2 regions of the Paenibacillus sp. plas6 genome follow, and region 1 is predicted to be linked to the other one. Evidence: predicted binding sites of a transcription regulator. Region 1 holds the regulator's gene; the other holds the start of a gene.
What was found. Region 1 encodes Rex, which represses fermentation and respiration genes when NADH is low (regulators of the CRP and FNR family bind a similar motif). Its sites were predicted from a motif close to TTGTGAAATATTTCACAA; they were not measured.
Positions count from the first base shown of each region.

Region 2: AC2TDL_RS02200 (cytochrome ubiquinol oxidase subunit I) is a predicted target of Rex. The motif match lies at 5,175-5,192, and genes of this name have one in related genera.

Region 1 covers NZ_CM170151.1:59,284-67,249, forward strand. The annotation lists gene AC2TDL_RS00215 (acetate/propionate family kinase) at 1-135, opposite strand, end outside; gene AC2TDL_RS00220 (3-hydroxyacyl-CoA dehydrogenase family protein) at 135-1,001, opposite strand; gene AC2TDL_RS00225 (AAA family ATPase) at 1,112-2,599, opposite strand; gene AC2TDL_RS00230 (hypothetical protein) at 2,589-3,140, opposite strand; gene AC2TDL_RS00235 (hypothetical protein) at 3,459-4,007, opposite strand; gene AC2TDL_RS00240 (amidohydrolase) at 4,009-5,304, opposite strand; gene AC2TDL_RS00245 (redox-sensing transcriptional repressor Rex) at 5,297-5,941, opposite strand; gene dinG (ATP-dependent DNA helicase DinG) at 5,995-7,966, opposite strand, start outside.
Region 2 covers NZ_CM170151.1:457,046-465,011, reverse strand. The annotation lists gene AC2TDL_RS02230 (IS1182 family transposase) at 1-235, shown strand, start outside; gene AC2TDL_RS02225 (DUF3231 family protein) at 570-1,082, opposite strand; gene AC2TDL_RS02220 (manganese catalase family protein) at 1,124-1,978, opposite strand; gene AC2TDL_RS02215 (YhcN/YlaJ family sporulation lipoprotein) at 2,137-2,889, shown strand; gene AC2TDL_RS02210 (hypothetical protein) at 3,028-3,543, shown strand; gene AC2TDL_RS02205 (aldehyde dehydrogenase family protein) at 3,545-4,966, shown strand; gene AC2TDL_RS02200 (cytochrome ubiquinol oxidase subunit I) at 5,244-6,638, shown strand; gene cydB (cytochrome d ubiquinol oxidase subunit II) at 6,652-7,662, shown strand; gene cydD (thiol reductant ABC exporter subunit CydD) at 7,675-7,966, shown strand, end outside.

The DNA of each region.
Region 1 (7,966 bases):
TGGCTCATGTACGATGATTGAAGAATCCATTCCAATACGTTCTACACGGCCGCTAGCTAGTACACTCTCATCAGTCATATCAAAAAGCTGGTATTTAATCGAAGAGCTACCAGCATTAATAACAAGTATTTTCATTAAATTCGATCTCCATCCGTATCATATTTGAAAAAGCCTTGTCCTGTTTTCACACCTAGATGTCCTGCACGGACCATTTTCTTAAGGACAAAAGAAGGACGATATTTCAATTCGCCATACTCACGGAACATATTTTCCAATGCAGATTGAACAGAATCTAAGCCAAAATGATCTGCCATTTGGAAAGGTCCATATTTAAAGGAATATCCGTTACGCATCGCCAAATCAATATCCTCTACAGTTGCTACCCCTTCTTCTAATACATGGAGTGCTTCATTAATGAATAGACAAATCAGTCTAGTTGTAACAAAGCCTGGTGATTCAAACACCATAACAGCTTTTTTCTGAATGGCATCAGCAAACTCTTTCATTGCTTCAACAGTTGCTTCAGAAGTTTTCAATCCGCGAACAACTTCAACAATGTTAATTGTTGCAACTGGATGAACAAAGTGCATTCCAATTACACGTTCAGGAGAACGTGTTGCACTTGCAATTTCAGTTAAGCTTAAAGATGAGGTATTACTTGCCAAAATCGTTTCAGCGGAAGTAATTTGATCCAATTGCTTGAAAAGCTCTTTTTTCGCTTCAAGATCTTCAGAAATGGATTCAATAATTAATTCACACTGAGATAACTGTTCAAGTTCAGTTACTGCATGGATACGAGAAAGTATCAATTTTTTTTCAGAAGTAGTAATAGCCCATTTTTCTATTTGTTTATCTAGGCTTACTTCGATCATATGCTGTGCATGTTCAAGACGATCAGCAGATTTCTCCATAATGTAGACATCAAGACTATTTTTTGCAAGCATTTCTGCTATGCCTTGACCCATTGTGCCTACTCCAACAACTCCAACTTTCTTTATCATAGGTATTAGTTTCTCCTTAGTGTTTTGTCAATATTATTATACCTGTTTTAAAGATATTTTGTAGTGAAAGTAAGCGCTATTCTGCAAATTGTTACAAAAATATCTTATTTTCAAACGTTTTCTTGCATAAGATTTCGAAATTTGTCACCATTTATGAATTCTTCTTCTAACAATATTGGTAACGTTTGTTCAAAAACATTCGCATGCTTGATAAGGTATTGTTTTGTTTTTTCTAAGCATTCATTTAGTACTTTGTTACTAATAGCACTCCAGCGATCAGCGGTCATCATTTCCGCATTAATGATCCCTTCATCTGTTAATCCGCATTCAACCATCGTTTTCACAATGTTTAACGCTTGATCAAAATCTCCCTTTGATCCAGTGCTGCGTTCACCGTAATAAATTTCCTCTGCAACCGCTCCACCAAGTGTGACCATTATTTTATGCTCAAGCTCTGTCTTTGTATACAGATATTTATCCGCAAGCGGCGTATGCCTAACAAAGCCTAGTGCTCCTCCACGTGGAGAAAGTACGACTTGTGCTACCGATCCGGGAGTCGTTACTTCTGCCATAATCGCATGACCAAGTTCATGACGAGCAACTCGAATTTTATCTTCAGTTGTTGCTTCACGATTATTTTTCTCACCTAACAGCACTTTATCAATTGCATTTTGAATATGCTCCTGCAAGATGGCTTCATCGCCCGCTCGCATCGCATATATTGCCGCTTCATTCATTACTGCTTCTAATTGTGCTCCAGAGAATTGGTACGTATCTTTTGCTAATTCATCAAAATCGATGTTATCAGCTAGTGTTTTGTTGGCAGCATGAAGTTGTAAAATATGCTTTCTTGACCGCTTATCAGGCAATGCTACTTCAATATGGCGATCGAATCGCCCTGGACGAAGTAAAGCATCATCAAGCATATCTTTACGGTTTGTCGCTGCGATTAATAAAATATGAACTTCAGCGTCATGATAAATCCCATCTAACTCCGTTAATAGCTGATTGAGCGTCTGATCGTACTCACGCAGCTGTCCACCGTCACGTTTACCGCCAATCACATCGATTTCATCAATAAAGATAATTGCACTTTTTTTCCCCATTGCTCTAGCCTGCTTGCGTGCCTTCGTAAATAATTCACGTACGCGATTGGCGCCTGTACCTACGTACTTTTCGACAAATTCACTGCCTGATGCTGCGACAAACGCACTGTCTGTATAATTTGCTGCTGCCTTCGCTAACAATGTCTTACCTGTTCCAGGAGGACCCGTTAAAAGTATCCCTTTTAAAATTCGTATGCCTCGTTTAGCAATTTGCTCACGATTAACAAGAAAATCAAGCGCTTCTTGAAGCTCATGCTTTACATGCTCTTGCCCGCCAACATGATCAAATGTAATAGGCGGAATAACTTGCTCCTTTTTATTTTTTAAGCTCGCTAAACCTAGAGAGCCTTTACTATTAAATTGCATGACATATAAGAAAGCAATAAGCAGCAATATTAATACCGCTGCACCAAAATGTACGAAATAACCTATCGCAAACACGAGCAGAGCTAGTGCAGTTCCGATCAAGATTTCTAATATATTATTTCGCATTATTCCATACCTCCATTTTACCGCCATCAAGTGGAAGCAATTGATCTAAACGCAGTCCATCCTTAAGCAATGTAATGTAAACATATTGCTCGTCCATATCGGCTATTGCCTCTACACCTTCATTTTGCTGTTCAATCAATTGCATAAGCTCAGGTAATTTTGAATATTGCCCGTTAGCCATTATCTCTGCTATTGCAAACAACTGCTTCTGCCAAATGGCTTTTAGCTCTGCACTTTCAGTATCATTGTGAACTAATGAAAGGGTGTAGTCAGTTTCATTTAACTTTTGCTTAGCCATCACTTCTTTAAGCTCATCGAATGCTTGCTGAAGCTTGTAGTTCTCTTCTACTTGCATGGAGATATTATATTTCCCATCTTGCTTTTTAAGCGGTAATGTAATCTGTGAATATTGCATGCTTGCAAGCTGTTCTTGCAACGGTTTTTCCTGTGCAATATAACGATATCCAAGACTTCCTGCTGCTAATAGCAGAACAACAACTAGGAATGAAACAATAACTGGTTTAAACTTCAAATCTTTCATAGCAGCATCTCCTCTATCTAATAAAATTTTATATAATAAAACATAATAATTAGTATATATAAATGTATATAACTAGAGTATATCAATAAGTATATCACTTATTTACACTTGATGTATTATATAAATAAAGGAAGCTTTTTTTAATGAGGAGATTATGCATGAAATTGATTAAAAAGTTGAAATATACAAATCGATAGCAAAAAAACCTTTAAGGAAAATTAACAGCAATAAAATTAGTTATTCTAATCTTGCAGTTATAATCCTTAAAGGTTTTAATTGATTTATACAATTATTTAATTTTCATGTTGCCTTATTCAGTTACGAATCGCTAATCGGCATACTGCCCTTAGGAATCGTATATTCATCAATTAAGGCTCCAGTGGTCATATTATAGAAAGCAATTTTCATATGCGAAGTATCGCGATCACGATATTTAACTTCCCATACAAATTGATTAAATGCATAACCCGCTTGCAAGCTGATGTTCGTCGCATTACTTTTGCTTTTTGTAACGATATTCTGCATATCCTCTTTCGTTATTGCCACGTTATAATTAAGCTCAGCAATGAAATTTGTATTATCCCACACTGAATATGTTAATGCACCGTTCTCAACCTTGTTAGCCAGCAATATCCAATAAGCAGATTCCCATACATATTTTTCTAAGCTCTCGATGCTTTCTAAATCATAGGCTGCTCTCTGCTCGATTATTTTTTTAATATCGCTTTCTTGCTGCCAAACCTCGCTCTGAATGGAACGGTAAAAAAGTGCAATCAATGTAATGATTGCGACAAGCAACAACAAGATTAAAATAGTCCAGCGTCGTTTGGTCATTAACGGCGGTCGTTTTTTTTCAATTGCTCTCATTTTATTTCAATAGGCGCTGATAAGCTGCCTCTGCCTCATAACGAATTTTTTCCTCATCAAGTGTAAGCAGCTGTCTGTTTTTCACAAGTTGTTTACCAGCTACCCAAACATGCTGAACATCTCGTCCATTTGCAGCATATACAAGATGCGAAACAAGATCGGTACGCGGGAAGAAATGAGGCTGATCAATATTAATCGCAATAAAGTCAGCAGCTTTTCCAGCCTCTAAAATACCGATATGATTATGCCATATCGCTTGCGCACCAAGCGATGTGCCAAGTTGCAATGCTGTGTATGCAGGCACCGCAGTTGGATCACCATATACTCCTTTATGCAATAATGCAACTGCACGAATTTCCTGGAACAAATCTAAATTGTTATTACTTGCCACGCTATCTGTACCTAAAGACAGCTTTACCCCTTTTGCTAATAAGTCAGGCACACGAGCAACACCGCTGGCTAGCTTAAGATTGCTAATCGGATTATGAGATATGGAAGCGCCGCGAGTTGCTAATAAATCAATTTCTTCATCAGTCAAATGCACAGCATGAGCCAGCAATGCAGGACGACTAAAAAAGCCAAGCGCATCTAAGTGTGCTACAGGACGTTTTCCGTACTGATCAACATTTTGCTGAACTTCTGCTTTTGTTTCTGACATATGCGTATGTAGCGGCAAATCAAGCTCATGTGCAGCGGCAATAATACGCTCAATATAGTCAGGCGGGCAAGTATATGGGCTATGCGGAGATAGCATTGTTCGAATTCGTCCATCCCCCGCTCCGTTCCATTGCTTTGCAAAGCTAATCGCATCTTCAAGCTTAGCTGTTTGCTCCTCAGGAGAACATAAACCGATAACACCGCGAGTTAAAAACGCACGAATACCAGCTTCCACTGCGGCTCCTGCTACTTGATCCATACGATCATACATATCAACAAACGTTGTTGTTCCGCTTAATAGCATTTCCGCAATCGCCAAGTTGCTGCCGGCTCTTGTGTCCGCATCAACATATTTAGCCTCCATTGGCCACATTTTTTCTTGAAGCCATACTTGCAGTTGCTGATCATCTGAATAACCGCGCAGCAACGACATCGCAGCATGTCCATGCGTATTTACAAGTCCAGGCATAAACAATAAGCCTTTGCCATCAACTACTTCTGCCCCTTCGCAAGCAGCAGGCTCTTGTTCACCAACATATGAAATAACTCCGTTTTCTACTAACATATGTCCATGAAACACCTGCGGCTTGTCAGTTGCCATTGTAATGAAGGCACCATTTTTTACCCATATTTTACTCATTATTTTCCTCCTCTTTATGATTTAAGTAGTAGGCAAGACTTAATAATTCCTTTGTAAAATCAGCGTGTTGTACCCGTACCTCCTCAGGAGCACGTAAAATAGTTGGAGCGAAATTAAGAATCCCTTCAATTCCCCCTTCAATTAACTGATTGGCAACTGTTTGTGCTTCCTGAGCAGGAACGGTAATAATTCCGATGCGGATATTCATTTTCTTAATCGTTTCTGAAAGCTCTGACATCGGTTGAACAATTAAATTATTTATTTTTGTCCCGATTTTACCTTCGTATGAGTCAAATACCGCAACGATTTGCATATTATCCTTGCTATACTTATTATAGTTGCATAAAGCATGCCCCAAATTTCCTGCACCGATAAGTGCTACATTAATCGTTTGATTAATCTTTAGAATTTGCCGAATTTTATCAATTAAATAATCAACTTCATAGCCAATGCCCTTGCGACCAAAATCACCAAAGTATGCTAAATCCTTGCGTATTTGCGCAGGATTAAAATCTAATAAATGTCCAAGCTCTTGTGAAGATACTGTCTTAACCTCACGAACCTTTAACTCATTTAATACTTGCAAATACAAGGGTAATCGCTTGACGACAGCATCAGATATTTTTTCTTGTTTCAATTGATGCCCCTCCCTTTCTTTTACAACCAATCTTTCCTAGTACTATGAAGGATCTATGAAGGATTAAGCCATTGATCCATTCGTTGTACCATCTGGTCTGCAAACATTGTCTCAATTTTCGGACCTGGCAATGAATATAGAAAATGTTTGCCATAATAAGCTTCGATTACGCGTGTATCATAAATGATAACAATTCCTTTATCGGTTGCTGTGCGTACTAAACGCCCAAAACCTTGCTTAAAGCGAATAACCGCCTGCGGAATAGAAAGCTTCATAAACGGATTTTTCTTTTCGCGTAAAAGTAACTCTGACTTCGCTTCAACTAGCGGATGATTAGGCGGCTGGAATGGTAAGCGAACGATCGCTAAGCATTGCAATGCTTCTCCTGGGATGTCAACACCTTCCCAAAAACTGCTTGTACCTAGCAAAACAGATTGCTGTTGCTGTAAAAATCTTCTCGTCAGCTTCGTCCGGTTATTACTATCAATTCCTTGACCTAAAACGGTAATATTTTGAGGTTCAAGCAATTCCTTTAACGGATCATACACCTGCTTAAGCATTCTATAGGAAGTGAACAAAATAAGCATTTTGCCACCAAGCCCAACAGCGCAATCAAATAATGAGCTTACTAATTTATCTAAATACGACTGAGGTACGTTAGAACCCTTCAATACTGGAAAATCTCTTGGAATAATAACTAACGCCTGCTCACGATAACGAAACGGGGAATCAAGAATTACTTCATTGACTCGGTCCTCTAGCTCAAAATTGAGACCTAGCTGTTCTTTCACATAAGTGAAATTTTTTTGGATAGATAACGTCGCAGAGGTCATAATAACGCTATCTTTAACATTAAACAGATATTTTTTTAGCAATGGCGATACGTCTATTGGCGATGCTAATAATTGAACAGAACGAAACTTATAGTTCTGAGTTCCTTCCACCCAGTATACATAATCGTCCATTTTAAACCCAATAAATTGACGCAACTCATCCTTAATACGATTTAGCTCACGCACAACCCCATTTAAATCCGTTAATAATCCAGACAGTACAAGATCTTCATCTAATCGCTCTTTAATATCTGCAGCTAGCTTTTCTAATGACTTCGTAAAGCGATTGAGTCCAACATATACTTCATTTTCAGTTTCGACGATATTGCTCCAACGGCTCGGCAGATTGTTTTGATCTAGGCGCAGCACAAAACCTCCAGCCTGCTCTGTAGCATCATTGCCAGAAGTTTCTGCTTCAGCTGTTAAAATTTCATATAAATATTCAAACAGCTTGTCCCAATGCTCTTTAATATCTTGTAGCGTAGGGAAGGAAGTGTCGATTGCTTCTTGCCATGCTGCCAGATGATCATCTCCCTCCTGAGCAATTTTAACTCGCAGAGAAGGAAGTAAGCCGCTTCTACTGTCTTTAAACAAAGTGGTCATTGCATGAATATACGAAAAATAATTAATTTGGTTACCAAGATGTTTGCTTGCAACTTCTTCTAAATGATGCGCCTCGTCTAAAATTAAATTGTTATAGCTAGGCAACAGCCTATGATCGGCTTGAATATCAGTAAATACCATCGAATGATTCGTAATGCATACATCAGCGATATTCGCTTCATGCTTCGCACGATGATAGTAGCAACGTTTAAACCAAGGACAAGCTCGATTCAAACATGAGTCTGCATCACTAGCTACGGTATCCCAAAAGTCTTGACCACGTAAACCTAAATTTAGCTCTTCTTGATCGCCTGTTTCCGTTTCAGTTAACCAAATTACCATCTGTGATGCTGTAATTGGATCATCTACAGGTGTTGCAAAATCAAGTAAATTGAGCTTATGTTCAAATTTGCGCATACATAAATAATTGCTTCTCCCTTTTAACAAAGAAGCACGAAAAGGAAATGGCAAAACCTCATTCAAGAGAGGAATATCTCGATGACGCAGCTGTTCCTGCAAATTAATGGTATGGGTACTAACAACGATCTTTTGCTCCGCTTGGATGCCATAATATAAGGAAGGTATAAGG
Region 2 (7,966 bases), 400 kb from region 1:
GATGATCAATGCACGTTGGGAACAACAAAAAACCTATGTAAGAGAGCAGCTTTCAGGAGAAAAAACAGGGGAGATCTACCGTCAACGAAAAATTGACGTAGAACCAGTTTTTGGATTCTTGAAGGCTAATTTAGGTTTCACTCGCTTTTCAGTTCGAGGAAAACGGAAAGTTGAGCATGAGATTGGACTTGCCTTAATGGCAGTAAACTTAAGGAAATATGTGCTACGAATGTAGCATAGCATTAGAAAAACAGAGCCTAAAATGAGCAAACGGTGAAATCTTTGAACAGATTTCACCGTTTGCTTGTTTTAAGAGACAAGTTTTGTCCCAGGCTCTTTTTATTTTTACGCCAATTAATCTAATATCTTTAGCAAGTCAGTGGATTTTCAGATTTATTATAACAAAGAATTATAAATTTAAAATAAACAACCACACTAAATGACTAGCTATGCTAATCAATTTTAGTGTGGTTAAGTAGTTTATTTAATCAAATAAACAAAGTTGTCTCTAGTAATAGAAACGTCAACAATTATGAGGTTGCTCTGTTTGTTTGAGTTCAAGCTTTTCTCTATTCATCCTTACTTCCTTGAACATGCAATGGCGGAGGGAGCAACCAGCCTTTTTCCTTGCTCATTTCTAAAATACGAAGGCCAAGAGTAGTCATCTCCACATGGTATTTGGCATAAAGTGCGCCAATATCCTCGCGAATGGCTTGTCCCATTGCAGTACTGCAGGCAGTAAGTGAAGCTGATGTTTCAACGGCAAGCTTAGCCGCAATTTCTGCATCGCTAAAGCGAGCACCAATTGGAATATCGTCGAGCTCCACAGCAGGACGTTCAGGCATCGCTGGAGGCGGAGCAATTCCGTTCTCAAGCAATATTGCATCGACTTCCTTAATTTCAAGCTTTGCCTGCTCCAGCAAATCGTTAATGATCTTTTTTAGGTCGTTATCGCCTGCGTGATTAAGGTATAGTTGATAACAAGAAACTGCCCCTTTTGCACCCCAAGAAGTCATCCAAAGACCATAAACCTCACCATAATGCAAAGGTTGCTCTTTCGGATTTCCTGATAAAATTCCCATTATCTATTCTCCTTTCTATGCTTAGCCAGATAAATCTTCGTTTAGTTAAGTAAATCTTGCAGACCAGGGCTATGCTCATTAGGCATTTCCGGCCATGTTGGAACAGGATAACCTTGCGGTGGTTGAGCAATTTTAAGTTCTCCCCCGTTGCGGCTTGGTGTTTGTCCTCTAAAGATTTCTTCAGTTAAATCCTGATCAAGTCGGAAATTGAACAATGCATTATGGAAGCCCATATCCACAAATTTTTTACACTCTGGATATTTGTTAATATCGTAATTTGGCACAGGGAATAATTTTCCCCAGTTTACACCAAGCGATTCAAGCGCTTTGGCAAATGCATTTTGATGGGCGTTATCACGAACAATGAGGAAGGCTAAAGTTTCACGGAAAGCTTTGTTCGAGCTCATTTCATAAATTCGAGATTTTTGCAGTACGCCTGTCGATTCCAAGACGACGTTATTTAACAGGTCGGCTACAAGATTACCGTGACAATAAACCCAAGAGCCATTCCATGGATTGCCGCCTGCATCGACTGGAATAGAGCTTTGGGCGCCCATAATGAAGTGATGAGGGTTTGCATGTTTTACTGCTTCATCGAGCGGTGCTTTATCGACTCCTCCGCTGCCGACTGATGAATCACCAGCACCATTTAACAGTTGATTAATAGTATTTTGCACAAGCTCGACGTGGGCAATTTCTTCAAGAAATACAGCACGAATCAAATCGCGATATTTCTTATCTTTACCGCGAAAATTAGAGCTTTGGAAAAAGAATTGCATCATTGTTCTCATTTCGCCAAATTGGCCGCCGAGCGCTTCTTGCAACACTTTTGCTGCTGCGGGATCGGGCTTGTCTGGCACAATCATATTAATTAAATCTTCTTTGTAGAAATACATATCGTGTTGTCTCCCTTAAATTTTATAAATTGTCCAATGTCGCACAATTATTAAGTTGTCCAGTTTTAAGTTGAATATGTATTTCATACAGACCATTTTTTATAAAGAATAGACCTCCTGTATTCTGAACAACTTAATTAGCAGGGAGGTGAAGGGATTTGAAACAGTATCGACGAATTTCAGCAGCAATTGTATCTGCGGTAATGCTGCTAACTATGACAGCCTGCGCCAGTGAAAAGAATGAAGGGCATGACTATTATTACAGCAGCAATGTAGATCCGCAATTTACCCCAAGCGAGCCATTGCTGACAAATCGTCCTAATGCCAATCATGTAGGCACTAATCGTGTTGAAACGGATAATATCATGCTGCATCAGCAGCAAAATAAAAAGGTTGTAAAAGGTAAAGGTATGATTAGTAACAGTCGCAGTGATAAAGAGCTAAACAATCAGCAAGGAAGAACAGTCCAAAGCCTAAATAAGACAAATAATACCTCTACAATCAGAAATCATAATGTGTACGATTTAATGATGAATGGACAAGCAATGAATGAGCGACAGAAGGAAGTTATGAATAAAATTCGTCAAGTTCAAGGGGTAAACGATGCTACAGTTATTATAAATAATAAAAGAATCATTGTCGGACTTGATGTCACTAATCCAGGCAGACGTGATGCTGTCGTAAATAATGTGCAAAAAATGCTCCAACAGCAATATGCTGGCTATGAGGTGCAAGTGACAGCACGAAAAGGCAGCTACGATCGATTGCGTACTTTAAATGCAGACAACGCTCAACGAATAGAGGATAATTCGTTAACAAAAAATGCAGGAAATCGTCTAAATAATTTAATGGATGAATTCCGAGAACTGATTCAAAACATTAGAGAAACACTCACTACGCCACTTCGATAAGCGAAGTGGCTTTTTTTGTAAGAAAAGGAATTGATTAAAGAAAAATTTAAAGTATCAATTGTAACCTACTGCTAAAAATCATATGATAGATTTAATAATAATTTACGATAATGTAATAGGTTTAAGGGTGGTTATATAATGAGAGACAAAAAAGGCAGTGGATTTAAATATCGTGATCATGATCGCAATTTCAGTGAAAAAGTGATAAAGCCTAAAAATGATCCGTTTGGATTCGCTGATGCTTCAAAACAAGATAAACTAATGGAAATATCTTTGCTGCAAAAGTTGCATAACAATACGTTAGTTGTTGGGTTATTGAAGTATAAAGGAGAACTAAAAGGAGTACGTTTTTACGATTCCGCTAATCGTAAATTTATTGATATAGCACCTTGGCATTTGAGTAAATTTAGCATTAGCAAGCTTGAAGTAATGGGAGTTAGAGAAATTGAACTTTTTCGGCATGAAGCTGGTAACTCTCCTAGGACGCTTGTTGTTGAGTTTTTATCTAAGCAAGAGATAAATGGTCATTTTCGTGCGATTCGCATGGTTTCTGATAATTTAGCAGCTGCATTAAGTGGAATTACGAATTATATGCGGGATGATGATTACAATATGTTATTAAGATCATTTGTGAGTGAAGCTAGAGGAGAATAAGATGAGACAGCTACTATTTATTAATGGGCAATGGGTTGAAGGTCATTATGAAACAGAGTTGTACGCTCCATACTCTGGAAAGAAGCTTGCGGATGTAGCAGGCGCATCCCTAACACAAGCTGATCAAGCGATTGCGGCTGCTGTGAAAGCAAAAGCTGTTATGCGTAAGTTATCTGCTTATCGTCGCAGCAGCATTTTAGAAAACGTAAGCAGCTTGCTTGCTGAGCGTAAAGATGAAGCAGCACAATTAATCGCCCAAGAAGCAGCTAAGCCAATAAAGGCAGCTTACGCTGAGATTGATCGAACGGTTACAACATTTAAATTAGCGGCCGAAGAAGCAAAGCGAATATATGGAGAAACTTTACCATTAGATAGTGTACCTGGTGGCGAAGGACGAATCGCGTATACTCGTAAAGAGCCTGTAGGAGTTGTTGCTGCGATTACACCGTTTAATTTCCCAATGAATCTAGTTGCTCATAAATTAGGTCCAGCAATTGCAGCAGGTAATAGTATTGTGTTGAAGCCTGCAGATCAAACTCCTTTGTCGGCGTATTATATTGCCGCATTATTTAAAGAAGCGGGTTTGCCAGATGGAGCATTAAATGTAATCTCTGGTAAAGGTAAAGAGCTGGGCGAATATATTGTAAAGGACGATCGAGTTAATTATGTTACTTTTACAGGAAGTCCTTATGTAGGGGAGCAGGTTAGAAGCAATGCTCGCTTAAAGCGTGTAACATTAGAGTTAGGCTCTAACTCCGCAGTTATTATCGACAATGATGTTAATATTGAAAAAGTAGCTGCTCGCTGTGTAACTGGCGCATTTACGAACCAAGGGCAAGTGTGCATTTCTTTGCAGCGCATCTATGTGATGGAGGATATTTTTGAATCTTTTGTTGAGCAATTTATTGCTCAAGCAAGTCGTCTTGTGACAGGCGATCCTCTGCATCCGGAAACGGATGTTTCGGTTATGATTCAACCGGCTGCCCGAGATAGAGCAGTGCAGTGGATTGAAGAAGCGATCGAACAGGGAGCAAAGCTTGCGTTAGGTGGATATGTTGAGCAGGGCATACTTTTGCCAACTGTACTTGTGCAAGTACCCGAATCGGCAAAGGTGATCCGTCAAGAAGTTTTTGCTCCAGTCGTAAGCATAAATGCTGTTCCAAGCATTGAACGTGCAATCCAATTAGTGAACGATTCCGAGTTCGGATTGCAGGCTGGAATTTACACCAATAAGCTGGAAACAGCGCTAGATGCAAGTGATAAGTTGGAGGTAGGCGGTGTCCTTATTAATGATATTCCAACATTCAGACTTGATCATATGCCATATGGCGGCTGGAAGTCTAGCGGTATTGGCCGTGAAGGAATTAAATATGCAGTAGAGGAAATGTGTGAAACCAAGCTAATTATTTTTAATCGTTCGTAATATGTACCACAGTTTGCAAATTTGCACCTTAAACTATATGGACTTTTATCAAAAGTATTTTAAATATTGATTTAGTAGTGACTCACTGTGTTAACGAGATCAATAAACCACTTGAATACTGAATGAGAGATTTTTCACACGTTCAGTATAAAGTGGTTTATTTATTTTTGCTGAATTGTCACAATCTCGTTTTGAATAAGAATGAATACTGTGAAAAAAATCACATTTATCTTTTGTTTAAAGAGCTATACTATGAGCTATGAAAGGGGAGATAAATGTGGATGCATTAGATTTATCAAGATGGCAGTTTGGAATAACAACTGTGTATCACTTTATTTTCGTTCCACTATCCGTTGGTCTTGCATACTTAATAGCATTTATGCAGACGATGTACGTAATGAAAAATGATGAATCGTACAAACATTTAGCGAAATTTTGGGGCAAGTTGTTCCTGCTCAACTTTGCTGTCGGAATCGTAACTGGAATTATGCAGGAGTTTCAATTCGGTATGAACTGGGCCGACTATTCAAGATTTGTTGGTGCAGTGTTTGGCGGACCACTGGCAGTTGAAGCTTTAGTGTCTTTCTTCCTAGAATCAACATTTTTAGGAATTTGGATTTTCGGTTGGGATCGTTTGCCGAAAAAAGTTCATTTGTTAAGTATTTGGTTAGTAGCTATCGCTGCAACATTATCTGCGCTATGGATTTTGAGCGCGAACTCCTTTATGCAGGAGCCTGTAGGCTTTGAAATTAAAAATGGCCGAGCTGAGATGACAGACTTCTTTGCTTTACTTGGCAACCCACAGCTATGGGTTGAGTTTCCGCATGTTATTTATGCGGCATTTGCTACTGGTTCGTTCTTTATTGCAGGTATCTCAGCATATAAATTGCTGCGTAAAAAACAAGTTGACCTGTTTAAGAAGTCGTTCCAAATTTCAATTATTGTTGCATTAATTTCGAGTATTCTAACTGCAACAGCAGGTCATACTCAATCCCAACATCTTGTAAAAACACAGCCAATGAAAATGGCTGCTGCTGAAGCGTTGTGGGAATCAACTGGTGAACATGCCCCTTGGTCGCTTATCGCAGCTATTGATACAAAAAATCAAAAAAATACATTTAACGTTGAAATTCCATACTTGCTAAGTATTTTATCTTACAACAGCTTAAGCGGTAGCGTACCTGGTATGTTAGAGCTGCAAGAGCAATATGAACAGCAATATGGTGAAGGTGACTATATTCCACCAGTAAAAACAACTTATTGGAGCTTCCGCATTATGGTTGCTGCAGGTATGTTGATGATTTTGCTTGGCGCTCTAGGAACGTTATATGTAATTCGTAACAAACTGGATAAACGTTCATTCTTATTGAAACTGCTTATTCCGGCTATTTCCTTGCCATATATCGCAAATACTGCAGGATGGATTATGACTGAGGTTGGACGTCAGCCATGGATTGTATTTGGTTTACAGCATACTGCGGATGGTGTATCTCCGAATGTAAGTGCTGGAACAGTCGCAACAAGCTTAATTGGATTTACATTAGTTTATGGTATACTGGCTGCGGTCTTTGTTTATTTGGTTGTTCATTTTGTGCGTAAAGGCATTGATACAAACGACCACGATATTCACAGCAAACCGCAAGATCAAGTAGATCATATTCCAGCGATTTAGAGGAGGGAAAATAATGCTTGAATCGGTATGGTTTAGCTTAATTGCTGTACTATTTGTCGGCTTCTTTTTCCTGGAGGGCTTTGACTTTGGCGTCGGCATGCTCGCTAGATTCCTTGGAAAAACCGACACTGAACGTCGAGTTATCATTAACACAATTGGTCCTTTCTGGGATGGTAATGAGGTATGGCTGATTACTGCGGGCGGTGCAATGTTTGCTGCCTTTCCTAACTGGTATGCCTCATTGTTTAGTGGATTTTACATGGCATTGTTTTTAATGCTGCTTGCATTAATCGGTCGTGGGGTAGCATTTGAATTTCGCAGTAAACTTGAAAGTCCAAAATGGAGAAATACATGGGATTGGGTTATTTTCTTTGGCAGCTTGTTGCCGCCGCTACTTTGGGGTGTGGCACTGGCAAATCTAATGCGCGGTGTTCCTATTGATGCAAATCAAAACTATGTAGGTTCGTTCTGGGATTTAATTTCGGTTTATTCTGTGCTGGCAGGTGTAGCAATTGTTCTATTGTTCTTATTGCATGGAGCATTGTTCCTTAGCCTGAAAACTAGCGGTGTTATTAAAGAGCGTGCAGATGCATTTGCTCTGCGTATCGGTAAATGGACTAGTGCGGTGTTATTAATTTTCGTCGTACTAAGCTATTTCCAAACTGATATGTTTACTGGTAAAGGGGTTAACCCTGGTTCAATTCCGATCTTAGCCGGCTTTGCTCTGCTTTCTGTACATTTCTTTATTAAAGCTGGTAAATCAGGTTGGGCATTTATTATGACAGGTGCTACAATTGTACTTTCAACAATTACAGTATTTATGTGCTTGTATCCGAACGTAATGATTTCTTCGTTAAATCCTGATTGGAACTTAACCATTCATAATACAGCTTCCAATCCTTATACGTTGAAAGTCATGACGATCGTTGCATGTACCTTCGTTCCGATCGTTTTAGCTTATCAAGCTTGGAACTATTGGGTATTCCGTAAACGTGTTACGGCGGAGGATCATTTAGATTATTAAGGATGATGGCTTATGATGAAAAGGCTATTTCAGCAGGTGCAGAACAGTCGCAAACTGTTGCTCATTAGCATTTTATTCGGCTGTATTGGCGGTCTTGTACTAATTGCTGAGGCCTATTATGTAGCAAATATAGTTAATCGCGTATTTTTGCAAGGAGCTAATTTGGCAAAAGTTAAAGTACTATTAATAATTCTGCTTGGAATAATTGTACTGCGCGGATTGCTGCATATGCTGAGTGACTATACTTCAGCAAAGCTGGCTCAAGGAATTAAAACTGATTTGCGGCTGCGTCTTATCGACAAGT